DNA from 4 places in the Sodalis sp. RH24 genome. Region 4 is predicted to be linked to each of the others. Evidence: predicted binding sites of a transcription regulator. Region 4 holds the regulator's gene; each other region holds the start of a gene.
What was found. Region 4 encodes PurR, which represses purine synthesis genes. Its sites were predicted from a motif close to CANGCAAACGTTTGCNTG; they were not measured.
Positions count from the first base shown of each region.

Region 1: guaB (IMP dehydrogenase) is a predicted target of PurR. The motif match lies at 1,662-1,679, and genes of this name have one in related genera.
Region 2: rbsD (D-ribose pyranase) is a predicted target of PurR. The motif match lies at 1,563-1,580, and genes of this name have one in related genera.
Region 3: purH (bifunctional phosphoribosylaminoimidazolecarboxamide formyltransferase/IMP cyclohydrolase) is a predicted target of PurR. The motif match lies at 2,132-2,149, and genes of this name have one in related genera.

Region 1 is NZ_CP178729.1:5,035,126-5,038,273, forward strand. It holds gene ACL2XG_RS22885 (MFS transporter) at 1-97, shown strand, start outside; gene xseA (exodeoxyribonuclease VII large subunit) at 125-1,570, opposite strand; gene guaB (IMP dehydrogenase) at 1,732-3,148, shown strand, end outside.
Region 2 is NZ_CP178729.1:3,390,863-3,394,010, forward strand. It holds gene rbsA (ribose ABC transporter ATP-binding protein RbsA) at 1-1,122, opposite strand, end outside; gene rbsD (D-ribose pyranase) at 1,130-1,549, opposite strand; gene ACL2XG_RS15395 (hypothetical protein) at 1,747-3,148, opposite strand, start outside.
Region 3 is NZ_CP178729.1:3,298,072-3,301,219, reverse strand. It holds gene purD (phosphoribosylamine--glycine ligase) at 1-406, opposite strand, end outside; gene purH (bifunctional phosphoribosylaminoimidazolecarboxamide formyltransferase/IMP cyclohydrolase) at 422-2,011, opposite strand; rRNA gene ACL2XG_RS14970 (16S ribosomal RNA) at 2,572-3,148, shown strand, end outside.
Region 4 is NZ_CP178729.1:743,174-746,321, forward strand. It holds gene cfa (cyclopropane fatty acyl phospholipid synthase) at 1-390, opposite strand, end outside; gene purR (HTH-type transcriptional repressor PurR) at 836-1,852, opposite strand; gene ACL2XG_RS03340 (YnhF family membrane protein) at 2,090-2,179, shown strand; gene ACL2XG_RS03345 (NlpC/P60 family protein) at 2,243-3,136, opposite strand.

The DNA.
Region 1 (3,148 bases), 1.2 Mb from region 4:
GCGGCCGGTGTTTTTCGGCACCTGCGCATTGCTGGTGATTGGCGCGGGCTATAACGCTTTTGCCCGCCTGGCCTCCGCGCGCGGTAATCAGAATTAATCAGGCGTACGGCGCCGGCCCCGGGCGTTATCCGGCGTCTTTGGCGCGCCGCGCGGATTTCGCCGCGGCGGGCGTGACGCTCAGCACCTGGCTTTCCACCCGCCCGTCTTCCAGACGTGTTGACAGGATATCCCCCGCCTTCACCTGCCGGGCCCGTTTGACCAGCGCCCCCCTGGTATCGGTGGTAACGCTGAACCCGCGCGCCAGCGTTTTCAGCGGGCTGACCGCTTCCAGCTGGGAGCACAGCATGCCGAAGGTCCGCTGCTCCCCGCTTAACTGCCGGGTGATGCCCTGCGCCAGCCGGTAGCGCAGCGCCTGTATGTGCCCCTGCTGGTTCAAGCGGCCGCCGATCGCCTGCCGCAGCCGGTAGCCTAAAGACTGTAAGCGCTGCTGCGCGTGATTAATGCGCGGCAGCGGCGCCCGCTGGCCCAGGCGCTGAAGCAAACGCTCCTGGCGTAAGCGCGCCTGGCGCAACTGCCCCTGCAGGCTGTCGTCCAGCCGGCGGCGCAGTTTTATCAGCGCCGTTTGCTGGCGCGCCAGGCGCAGGTGCGGATGCTGTTGCTGCAGGCGGTGCTGCATCCGGGTCAGGACCTGCTGGCGCTGTGCCATAAAATAGTCCATCGCCATTTCCAGGCGCTGCTGCTGGGACTGTAATTGCCGCGCCAGCTCCAGCTGATTGCGGCTGACCAGCTCCGCCGCCGCCGAAGGGGTAGGGGCGCGCAGGTCGGCGACAAAATCGGCGATGGTGACATCGGTTTCATGGCCGACCGCGCTCACCACCGGCAGGCGGCTGGCAAAAATCGCCCGCGCCACCCGCTCATCGTTAAAGCCCCAGAGATCTTCAAGCGAACCGCCGCCGCGGCCCACGATCAGCACGTCGCACTCGCCGCGCCGGTTGGCGGCCTCGATGGCGCGCACGATCTGCGCCGGCGCGTCCTGGCCCTGCACCTGGGTGGGATAAATCACCACCGGCAACGAGGGATCCCGGCGCCGCAGAATATTGAGGATATCATGCAGCGCCGCGCCGCTGGCGGAGGTGATCACGCCGACCCGGCGGGCCGGGCTGGGCAAAGGCTGCTTATGGATGCTGTCAAAAAGACCTTCGGCGGACAGGCGCTGCTTAAGCTGCTCGAATTGCTGTTGCAGCAGGCCGTCGCCGGCGGGCTGCATGCTTTCGGTTACCAACTGGTATTCGCCGCGCGGTTCGTACAGCGTCAGCGCCGCCCGCACCAGCACCTGCTGGCCGTTGCGCGGCAGGAAGGTTACCCGCCGGTTGCTGTTGCGAAACATCGCGCAACGCACTTGGGCGCGATCGTCCTTCAGCGTAAAATACCAGTGGCCGGAGGCGGGCTGCGAGAAGTTGGAGATTTCGCCGGTCAGCCAGACCTGGCCCATTTCGCCTTCCAGCAGTTCGCGCACCGTCTGGTTAAGACGGGAGACGGTAAAAATCAAAGCGGTGGGCGGTGAAGACATGTGAGCCAGATCAACTTCTATAAATAAGGGTTAATCGATTGATATTACTTATCGCTCAGCGCAGATCAAGCATTTTTTTTAAAAAGTGCTGGAGGCAACCGGTTACGTTCTGTATAATGCCACGGCAATATTTTATACATTCATCCTGGTGAGATATTGCTATGTTACGTATCGCAAAAGAAGCTCTAACGTTCGACGATCTCCTCCTGTTACCTGCACATTCCACGGTGTTACCCAACACGGCCGAACTCGGCACGCAACTGACTAAAAAAATACGCCTGAATATTCCGCTGCTCTCCGCCGCCATGGATACCGTGACTGAAGCGCCCCTGGCTATCGCCCTGGCCCAGGAAGGCGGCATTGGTTTTATCCATAAAAATATGTCCATCGAACGCCAGGCCGAAGAAGTCAGCCGGGTGAAAAAACACGAAAGCGGCGTGGTCACCGATCCCAAGACCGTTACTCCCGCCACCACCTTATCCCAGGTAAAGGAACTGACCGCCCGTAACGGTTTTGCCGGCTACCCGGTGGTCACCGGCGACAACGAGCTGGTGGGCATTATCACCGGCCGCGACGTGCGTTTTGTCACCGACCTGTCCCAGCCGGTTACCGCGGTCATGACGCCGAAAGAGCGCCTGGTCACGGTAAAAGAAGGCGAGGCGCGCGAAGTCGTGCTGCAGAAAATGCATGAAAAGCGCGTGGAAAAAGCGCTGGTGGTGGATGCGCATTTCCATCTGCTCGGCATGATTACCGTCAAGGATTTCCAGAAAGCGGAGCGCAAGCCCAACGCCTGCAAGGACGAGCACGGCCGCCTGCGGGTAGGCGCGGCGGTAGGCGCCGGCGCCGGTAACGAAGAGCGTATCGACGCGCTGGTCGCCGCCGGCGTCGACGTATTGCTGATCGATTCCTCCCACGGCCATTCCGAGGGCGTATTGGAACGTATCCGCGCCACCCGCGCCAAATATCCCGACCTGCAGATTATCGGCGGCAATATCGCTACCGGCGCCGGCGCCATCGCGCTGGTCGAGGCCGGCGTCAGCGCGGTTAAAGTGGGCATCGGTCCCGGCTCCATCTGCACCACCCGTATCGTCACCGGCGTGGGCGTGCCGCAAATCACCGCCATTTCCGATGCGGTGGAAGCGCTGGAAGGCACCGGCATCCCGGTTATCGCCGACGGCGGTATCCGCTTCTCCGGCGATATCGCCAAGGCCATCGCCGCCGGCGCCTCCTGCGTCATGGTCGGGTCGCTCCTGGCCGGCACCGAGGAATCCCCCGGTGAAATCGAGCTCTACCAGGGCCGTTCGTTTAAATCCTACCGCGGCATGGGGTCGCTTGGCGCCATGTCCAAAGGTTCCTCCGATCGCTATTTCCAGACCGACAACGCTGCCGACAAGCTGGTGCCGGAAGGTATCGAAGGCCGGGTGGCGTATAAAGGCCGCCTGAAGGAAATCGTCCACCAGCAAATGGGCGGGCTGCGCTCCTGTATGGGCCTGACCGGCTGTGCTACTATCGACGAGCTGCGCACCAAGGCTGAATTTGTGCGTATCAGCGGCGCGGGTATTCAGGAAAGCCACGTCC
Region 2 (3,148 bases), 2.6 Mb from region 4:
AGCCACCCGCTCGTCGGCGTGTTTCAGCCAACCGGCCTGATGGCTAAAATAGCGCAGGGCGGTTAAAGTCATGTTTTCCTTTACCGACATGCCCAGCACCAGTCCGTCGCGCTTGCGATCCTCGGAAATATAGACAATGCCGTTGGCAAGCCCGTCCTGGGGCGACCTGGCGACCACGGCGCGTCCGTCGAGCGTCACGCTGCCGCCGGTGCGCCTGGCGGCGCCATAGAGGGTTTTCATCAGTTCGGTACGGCCGGCGCCCATCAGCCCGGCGCAGCCCAGGATTTCCCCCTGGCGCAGGGAGAAACTGACGTCATGCACCCCGGGGCCCGACAGGTGGCTGACCAGCAGGCGCTCCTCGCCCGGACGCTGCGTGACGCGCGGATACTGTTCCTCCAGGCGGCGGCCCACCATCATTTCAATCAGCCTGTCTTCCTGCAGCTCGTTTACCGGCCGTTCGGCAATAAACTGCCCGTCGCGCATCACCGTGACATCGTCGCAGATCTCGAAAATTTCCTTTAGCCGATGGGAGATATAGACAATGCCGCACCCCTGCTGCTTCAGTTCGTTTATCACACTGAACAGCGATGCCGTTTCCGTATCGGTTAACGCATCGGTGGGCTCGTCCATGATGATCACCTGCGACTTAAAGCTGATTACCTTGGCGATTTCCACCATCTGCTGATCGCCAATCGATAATTCCCCCACCAACCGGTGGCTGCTATAGGCCAGGTTCAGGCGGCCCAGGAGTCGGTCCGCTTCGCGATACATCCGCTTCCAGTCGATGCCGCCGATACGGTTAAGGAATTCGCGCCCCAGGAAGATATTTTCGGCGATCGTCAGTTCAGGGATCAGGTTAAGTTCCTGATGGATGATACCGATACCGGCCTCCTGCGACGCCTTGGGGCCGCTGAAGGCAACTTCCTTTCCCATAAATATGAGCGTACCGGCATCCTTGCTGTAAATCCCGGTCAACACCTTCATCATGGTGGATTTACCGGCGCCGTTCTCCCCCACCAGCGCCATCACGCGGCCGGGATACACGGTCAGCGCCGCGCCGGAAAGCGCTTTGACGCCCGGAAACGACTTGTCTATCCCGCTCAGTTGCAGTAAGGGTTGCATAAATGCCTCAGAAGGTGACGCCGGAGCAGAGGATAACGTTGGCGAAGGGCGAGCACTCCCCGCTGCGAATAACGGCCCGGCTGTGGGCGGTCTGCGCTTTGAATGCCTGATGGCTGATATAGTCGATGACGATGGTATTGCCCTGCGCTTGCTCCAGCTGGGACAGCCCGGCCAGCAACGCCTGGTGCAGCGCGGGATTATGGGCGGCCATTTCGCTGGCGATTATCGCCCTTTCCACCTGCATCTCACTGGCCACGACGTCGAACACCTGTAAAAAGCCCGGCACGCCCTGGGTCAACGCCAGATCGATCCTGGCGGCTGTCGCGGGTATGGGCAACCCGGCATCGGCAATGACGATTTCATCGGTATGCCCCAAGCGGGAAATCAACGCGGAAACCTCGGCGTTGAGCAGTAATCCTTTTTTCATTGGCTGATCCTCCCAGCGAAACGTTTCGCTGGGCTGAAAATAATCACAAACGGGCCAGGCCACAAGCGGGAAACATCAAAAATGTGATCGCCATCGAAACGTTTCGCTGGACCAGGCGGCACGGCGGCGGCTGGCGTGACCACCGGCGCGTTGTTCATTATCGCCGGATAAAGAGCGGCCGCATCCTTGCCATGGCCTCAGGACGCCATCTTTTGTTTGATCTCATAAATCACATCGTCCCATCTTTCTTCGCCACGCATGTTTAGACTGTGTTTATAGTCGTTGCCGCTGCGAAAAAAATCTTTTTTAATATCAATGATATCAATGGGGAAAAACATTTCACTTTCTGCATCCCACAACATATTCGCCCCATGGAGATCAGCGTGTATCATATTGACATTATTTAGTTTTTCCAGCATATCGACAAAGCGTTCAACTGCATCGTGCGGCAGGGAGCCCTCGGGAAGTGAATCTAACGTTATGCCGGGAATTTTGTACATTCTGTTATAAAAATTACCATCATTATCAGCAAATACCTTTGCCGATTCCGGGCCATAATATAAACGAAAGCTTTCAGCCTCCTTTTCCGCCAACATTTCAATATCTATATCGGCGTCGCCATCCGGATGTGGGCGCATCATCTTGATATACCAATTGGGATCCTGGCCATCCTGGAAAACGATACCGTAATCACCTTCACCAATCTGCGTACCGAGCAGGAGTTCAAGGTTAACGGATTCGTCATCGGGATCAAACACAGGCACTTTCCGCCCTTGCGCCGGCGCCACATTGACGGCGCTTTCATCAATTTTAAACCGTTTTGCCCAGGGAGGAATTTCACTAAACTGTTCAATATGCAAGGCAAACGAATATTCGTTAAACAGTCCCTCCTGGGGGAAATGGTATTGAGACAGCAGTGTTTTGGCCTGTTCAAGGTCGAACCCATCCAGGTCCTTGAGAATATCCACAGCATGCTTACGCGGCCTGAGTCCCCCCCGGCCGCTCATGCCAATCTTAAGGAGATCGTTAATCCTTTCCCTAAAATTTTCGACATGAAATTTATTTTTCTTGAAGCGAAGGTTGATTTTTCGATGATTATTCATCAGAAAAAACTTGTATGCGGTTTGCGGATATCTTTTCACTTTAAAATATTTATTTTTAATTTTCAGATATGAATTATTATTTATATCCCAGCGCAGGCCAAGCTTATCAGGCGTGGACAAATCGAACGCGTTGACGCTCTCCCCGACAATATCCTTGGCAATGGCGCGTCGCAGCGTTTTGGCGACATGGATTGACGTCGGCGCTTCAAACAACCAGCGGCGACCGTCAAACTCGACGGGATGGCCGCGCCGGCCAGGCATAGCCCGATTAAAAATTTCATATTTAAGGCCTCTTTTGGGCACTACCGCCGCGCGCACAGGCACTAATTCTCCCTTCAGCTCAACCACCCTCATTATGACATTATCACCCATAGCCATTGTGTCTTTTGACCTGACTTCAATAATTTTACCGGCACCATAGTGTTTGGGATTAAGGTTATCAACCTGAATATATTCATAGGCGCCGTCAAACCTCACCTTGAACGACTTAATTCTT
Region 3 (3,148 bases), 2.6 Mb from region 4:
GCACGTAGGCCAGCGCCTGGTCGATATCGGTAAAGTTACCGTATTCCGCGCTGGGGATATGGTGGCGGGCCAGGAAATCCTTGGTAAACGCCTTCGAGCCTTCCAACTGCGCCGCCGCTTTGGTCGGGCCGAATACCGGCAGGCCGGCTGAGCGGAACGCATCCACCACGCCCATCACCAGCGGCGCTTCGGGGCCGACGATGGTCAGGCCGATGGCGTGGCTTTGGGCGAAGGCGACCAGCGCCGGGATATCGGTCGGGCCGATGTCGACGTTTTCAAGCGCCGGTTCGAGGGCGGTGCCGGCATTGCCGGGCGCTACATAGACTTTATCCGCCAGCGGCGATTGGGCGGCCTTCCAGGCCAGGGCATGCTCGCGGCCGCCGTTCCCGATAATTAAGATATTCATTGGTCGCTCCTGGGCTTAGTGGCGGAAATGACGCATATCGGTAAAGATCATGGCGATGCCATGTTCGTTGGCCGCGGCAATGACTTCGTCATCGCGAATGGAACCGCCGGGCTGGATCACGCAGCTGATGCCGACCGCCGCCGCCGCGTCAATTCCGTCGCGAAACGGGAAAAACGCATCGGAGGCCATGGCCGAGCCGCGCACGTCCAGCCCTTCGTCCGCCGCCTTGATGCCGGCGATTTTCGCCGAATAAACGCGGCTCATCTGGCCCGCCCCGATACCAATGGTCATGTTATCGCGGGCATAAACGATGGCGTTGGATTTAACGAATTTAGCCACTTTCCAGCAAAAAAGCGCGTCGCGCAGCTCGCTTGCGGTCGGCCGGCGTTCGGTGACGATGCGCAGATCCGCCTCGCCGACCATGCCTAAGTCGCGATCCTGTACCAACAGGCCGCCGTTAACCCGCTTGAAGTCCAGCGCCGGCACCCGGGACGACCAGACGCCGCTGGCCAGTACCCGGACATTTTGCTTGGCGGCAAGGATGGCCAGGGCGTCGTCGTTAACGGACGGCGCGATAATCACTTCCACGAACTGGCGGCTGATAATGGCTTGCGCGGCGGCGGCGTCAAGAGGGCGGTTAAAGGCGATAATGCCGCCAAACGCCGAGGTGGGATCGGTTTTATAGGCGCGCTCATATGCCTCGAGCAACGCGCCGCCGGTGGCAACGCCGCAAGGATTGGCATGCTTGACAATCACGCAGGCCGGCTCGGCGAATTCCTTTACGCACTCCAGGGCGGCGTCGGTATCGGCGATATTGTTATAGGATAGCGCCTTGCCCTGCAACTGCCGCGCGGTGGCGACCGAGGCTTCCCGCACCGGCTCTTCTATATAGAAGGCGGCCAGCTGATGGCTGTTTTCTCCGTAGCGCATATCCTGTTTTTTGATAAAGTTCAGGTTAAGGGTGCGTGGGAAACGTCCGGCGGGTACGGTGGTATCGCCGTGATAGGCCGGTACCTGGCTGCCGAAGTAGTTGGCGATCATGCTGTCGTAGGCGGCGGTATGCTCAAAGGCCTTGATGGCCAGATCAAAACGGGTCGCCAGCGTCAGCGAGCCGTTATGCGCATCCAGCTCGGCAATGATCCCGGCGTAATCGCCGCTGTTAACCACGATCGCCACGTCTTTATGATTCTTGGCGGCGGAGCGCACCATGGTAGGCCCGCCGATATCGATATTCTCCACCGCTTCCTCGCGGGTACAGCCTTCACGCGCCACTGTGCTGGCAAACGGATAAAGATTAACCACCACCATATCGATGGGGTCGATATGGTGCTGTTGCATAATTGCATCGTCCTGGCCGCGTCGCCCCAGAATGCCGCCATGGACCTTGGGATGCAGGGTTTTCACCCGTCCATCCATCATTTCTGGAAAACCGGTGTAATCGGAAACCTCGGTCACCGGCAGCCCTGCCTCCGCCAGCAGCCGCGCGGTGCCGCCGGTGGAGAGCAGCGTGATGCCGCGTTGCGATAATGACTGAGCGAATTCTACGATACCGGCTTTGTCAGACACACTGAGCAAGGCGCGGCGAACAGGACGTGGTTGTTGCATGGTCAATTTATCCCTTGATTGGATAGCTTTAATAAAAAACTGGTATCAAGCGGCGGTTTTTTACTGAAAAAAGCCGCCGCTTGATAAAATACGCGAGCCGATAAAATTTGCGTGAATTGTAGCGAAAACGATTGCGCGATGCTCGGCAATTTTTGCCTGCGGCAATCATCTGTGGATAAGTTTGTGCAAAAGAGGGTATAAACCCCGGTATTGCTGTGGAATGCAGCAAACAGTTCGGATTGGGCAAATTAGCTGTTGCGGCTTCGGTTGAAATCCCTATAATGCGCCTCCATCGACCGGCACCGTGCAGCACATCGCAGGGTAGCGGAAACGAGTCAGAAGACAGGCCGAACGGGCTTGACACTGAAAGAGGAAAGCGTAACATACGCCACCTCGCGCCAGACTGATTACAGCGGCGCACTGCTCTTTAACAATTTATCAGACAATCTGTGTGGGCACTCACAAGACCGTATCGAAACACAAAATACCAAGTCTTGAAGAGTGAACAAACAGTTAATTCATAAGATTAACAGTATGACAATCTTTGAGCATCAAGCTTTTAATTGAAGAGTTTGATCATGGCTCAGATTGAACGCTGGCGGCAGGCCTAACACATGCAAGTCGAGCGGCAGCGGAAAGTAGCTTGCTACTTTGCCGGCGAGCGGCGGACGGGTGAGTAATGTCTGGGGATCTGCCTGATGGTGGGGGATAACTACTGGAAACGGTAGCTAATACCGCATAACGTCGCAAGACCAAAGTGGGGGACCTTCGGGCCTCACGCCATCGGATGAACCCAGATGGGATTAGCTAGTAGGTGAGGTAATGGCTCACCTAGGCGACGATCCCTAGCTGGTCTGAGAGGATGACCAGCCACACTGGAACTGAGACACGGTCCAGACTCCTACGGGAGGCAGCAGTGGGGAATATTGCACAATGGGCGCAAGCCTGATGCAGCCATGCCGCGTGTGTGAAGAAGGCCTTCGGGTTGTAAAGCACTTTCAGCGGGGAGGAAGGCGATAAGGTTAATAACCTTGTTGATTGACGTTACCCGCAGAAGAAGCACCGGCTAACTCCGTGCCAGCAGCCGCGGTAATACGGAGGGTGCGAGCGTTAATCGGAATTACTGGGCGTAAAGCG
Region 4 (3,148 bases):
CATCTTTTCAAACAGATCGTTACCCAAATCGTAATGTTCTTTGCCCACGATCCAGGCCCGCTTTCGCGACTGGAGGTTCATCAGCCGGGCGGCGGCAATGCGTAAGGTATCTTTTAAATGATGCGGAAGTTTATTCTCCAGACCCGCCCTGAGAACACGCTGGAAAAAAATGTCCAGCCGCTCACACTCCCACCAGCCATCCATGTAACTCTCGCCCAATCCCAAAGATCCATCCTGCAATACGCGCTTAAAAAATCCCGGATTCTTGATTCGGATATCAAATGGTCTTGAACCATTGAGTTCAATACCGGCTTCAGAGAGCAATTCATGGACGATACGGTACCAATCATTATCATGAAAGCTCAGGTCTTCAACGCACGAGGAACTCATAGCTTCTCCATCACCTTTCTTCTGCAGTGCCCCGTCAGGAAAAGCACTCACCATGCCTGCGGGCTTTATAAGAATCCACGGTTATCCGTGGTGTCTGAAGTATCACCATCAACAGAGGAATATAAAGTAAACCTTAGACTGCGACTTAGCCGGGCGCTTTATAAAAGGGTGATGTCATGTTGGAAAACACGACATACTTTTATACAAATTTATTAGACAACTCGTTATAATTGTTAACGATATTGAGTATAAGCCTGCATTTTAATTTAGACAATAGCTAACGCGCTAATGTATTTCCCATTATAACTTAATGATTTCTCGCTGAAACAATAACTCTTTGCACAGAGATCATTATATGAAAAATCTTGTGTCCGAGGCGGACGGCGCTTTACATAGCAACAGACCCTGGAGGCGCCAGCCCGTTGCCCGGGCCTGGCGCGTGGCCTTAAGCGGGGAAGGGACCGTCTGCGACCGAACGGCGTTCAATCAGCGACGGATGGACTTCGATGGTTTTGGCGTTCTCGCGTTTGCTGGTAATCCTATCGAGCAGCATGGTAAGCGCCGCCTCGCCCAAATCCTCTTTAGGCTGATGGATGGTGGTCAGCGCCGGGCTGAAAAAGCACGAATTGCGCACGTTGTCGTAGCCGATGATAGAAATATCCTCGGGTACGCTCAGGCCCATTTCATTAATGGCGCACAGTGCGCCCATGGCCATAATGTCGCCGCCGCAGAAGACCGCGGTGGGACGCGGCGTTTGCGCCAGGATTTGTTTCATCGCCAGGTAGCCGGATTCAGGCTCGAAATTGCCTTGCACAATCCAGCGGTCGTTTAACGGGATGCCGGCCTCCGCCATGGCATGCAGATAGCCGCGGTGGCGGCCGCCGCCGGTGTTGCGCGCCAGCTGTCCGGGAATGGCGCCGATGGCGCGATGGCCGCGTTTAAGCAAATATTGCGTCGCCATATAACCGCCGGCAAAGGCGTTATCGATAATGGTGTCGGTAAAATCACGGCGGGCCTCACCCCAATCCATGACCACCATGGGGATATGCTGATATTCCTCAAGCATATCCAGCAGCGTTTCGGGATACTCGGCGCACATCACCAGCAGGCCGTCGACGCGCTTTTGCGCCAGCATCGCCAGATAGGCGCGCTGTTTTTCGAGATCATTGTGCGAATTGCACAATATCAGGGTATAACCGCGAGCAAAGCAATGGTGCTCAATCGCCTCGATAATTTCGGCGAAATAGGGCGCCTCGCTGGTGCTGGCGAGCAGGCCGATGGACTTGGTGCGATTGACCTTCAGGCTGCGCGCCACGGCGCTGGGTGAATAATGCAGTTGTTTAATGGCGTCCAGCACGGCAATTTGAGTGTCTTGCGCAACAAAACGGGTTTTATTGATCACATGCGAAACGGTGGTTGTCGATACATTAGCGCGTTTTGCCACATCTTTAATGGTTGCCATGCCTTTGATACTCCCGTACGCCCTGGCTGGAATAATGTCTGTCGAAGGCGCAAGCACTTTCCGACGCTGTGGAATTAACCGTTAATTTTCGTTCATCCCGCGCCAAAGTGAAAGTGTTAAATGTGGCGGCTACAGGTTGGGAGCAAGCTTTTTCATCGCTGTTATGGCAAACTGACGATAACTGCTCTGCGGGCCGGTGGATAAGGCCGGCGCCCTGGTTTACGTTAAGGAGATAGAATGGACAGCGATTTAAAAATGTCGTTACTGACCACGGTGTTCTCGCTGCTGGTGATTATTGTCTTCAGCTTTACCGCCGTCATGAACTGACACCCTCTCGGTTCAGATATAAAAAAGAGGAGCCTTGGCTCCTCTTTTTTTTCCGGCGCGCCTTCAGCGGATATTTTTCGGCGTGACCACCCGGCGGGCGCCCACGTAATGATCCTGCCAATAATCCTCACTCAGATAGCTGATACGGATATCGCTGCCGGTGCGGGGCGACTGGATAAAGCGACCATTGCCAAGATAGACGCCGACGTGATCCGCCGCGCCGCGATTGGAAATATGGAAAAAGACCAGGTCGCCGCTTTCCAACTCGTCTTTCTTAACCGGCGCTGCGTCGCGCAGGTGGTACATTTCGTTGGCGGTGCGCGGCATATGGATGCGTACCACATCCTTGTAGGCATAATAAATCAGGCCGCTGCAGTCAAAGCCGGTATTAGGCGACATGCCGCCCCAACGGTAAGGCTTGCCCATTTGGGAGAGGAGTTTATTCATGGCGGTAAGCTTGGCGGTCTGGTAGCGTTTCTTATGGCTCTCGCTCATCTTTATCGGCTGATCGTTGGCCACCAGTTCTACCGCCGCCTGATCTTTTATCATCCGGTGCCGGCCGTAACCTTTTTTATAGCCTTTTTTCGGCGGAGTGAAGGAGGCTATTTTTTTCGTCGCCGTGGTTTTTGATGCCTTGGCAAGAGGGGAGGTTTTGCTTTTCTTCGCGCCGGTTTTCACCACCGCGGGTTCCAAAGGCCGTTTCACGCCGGCTTTTTCATGCGCCGGTTCCGGCGATTTTTTAATGCTGGCTTTTTCACTGACGGCGGGCGCGCTGGCGACAGGTTTGCTTTTCTTGGCTATTTTTACCGGTTTGCGTTTGCGCCGGTCACCGGTTTTTGCCGCCGCTGCCTGGAATTTGCGCTGATCGGCATTGACGCCGGCGCTCGGCGCGGCATGTGCCAGGTTCAAAAACAACTGGGTAAAAAGCAACACAAAAAGCGTAAAGCATAAACGCATGATAAACGCTAT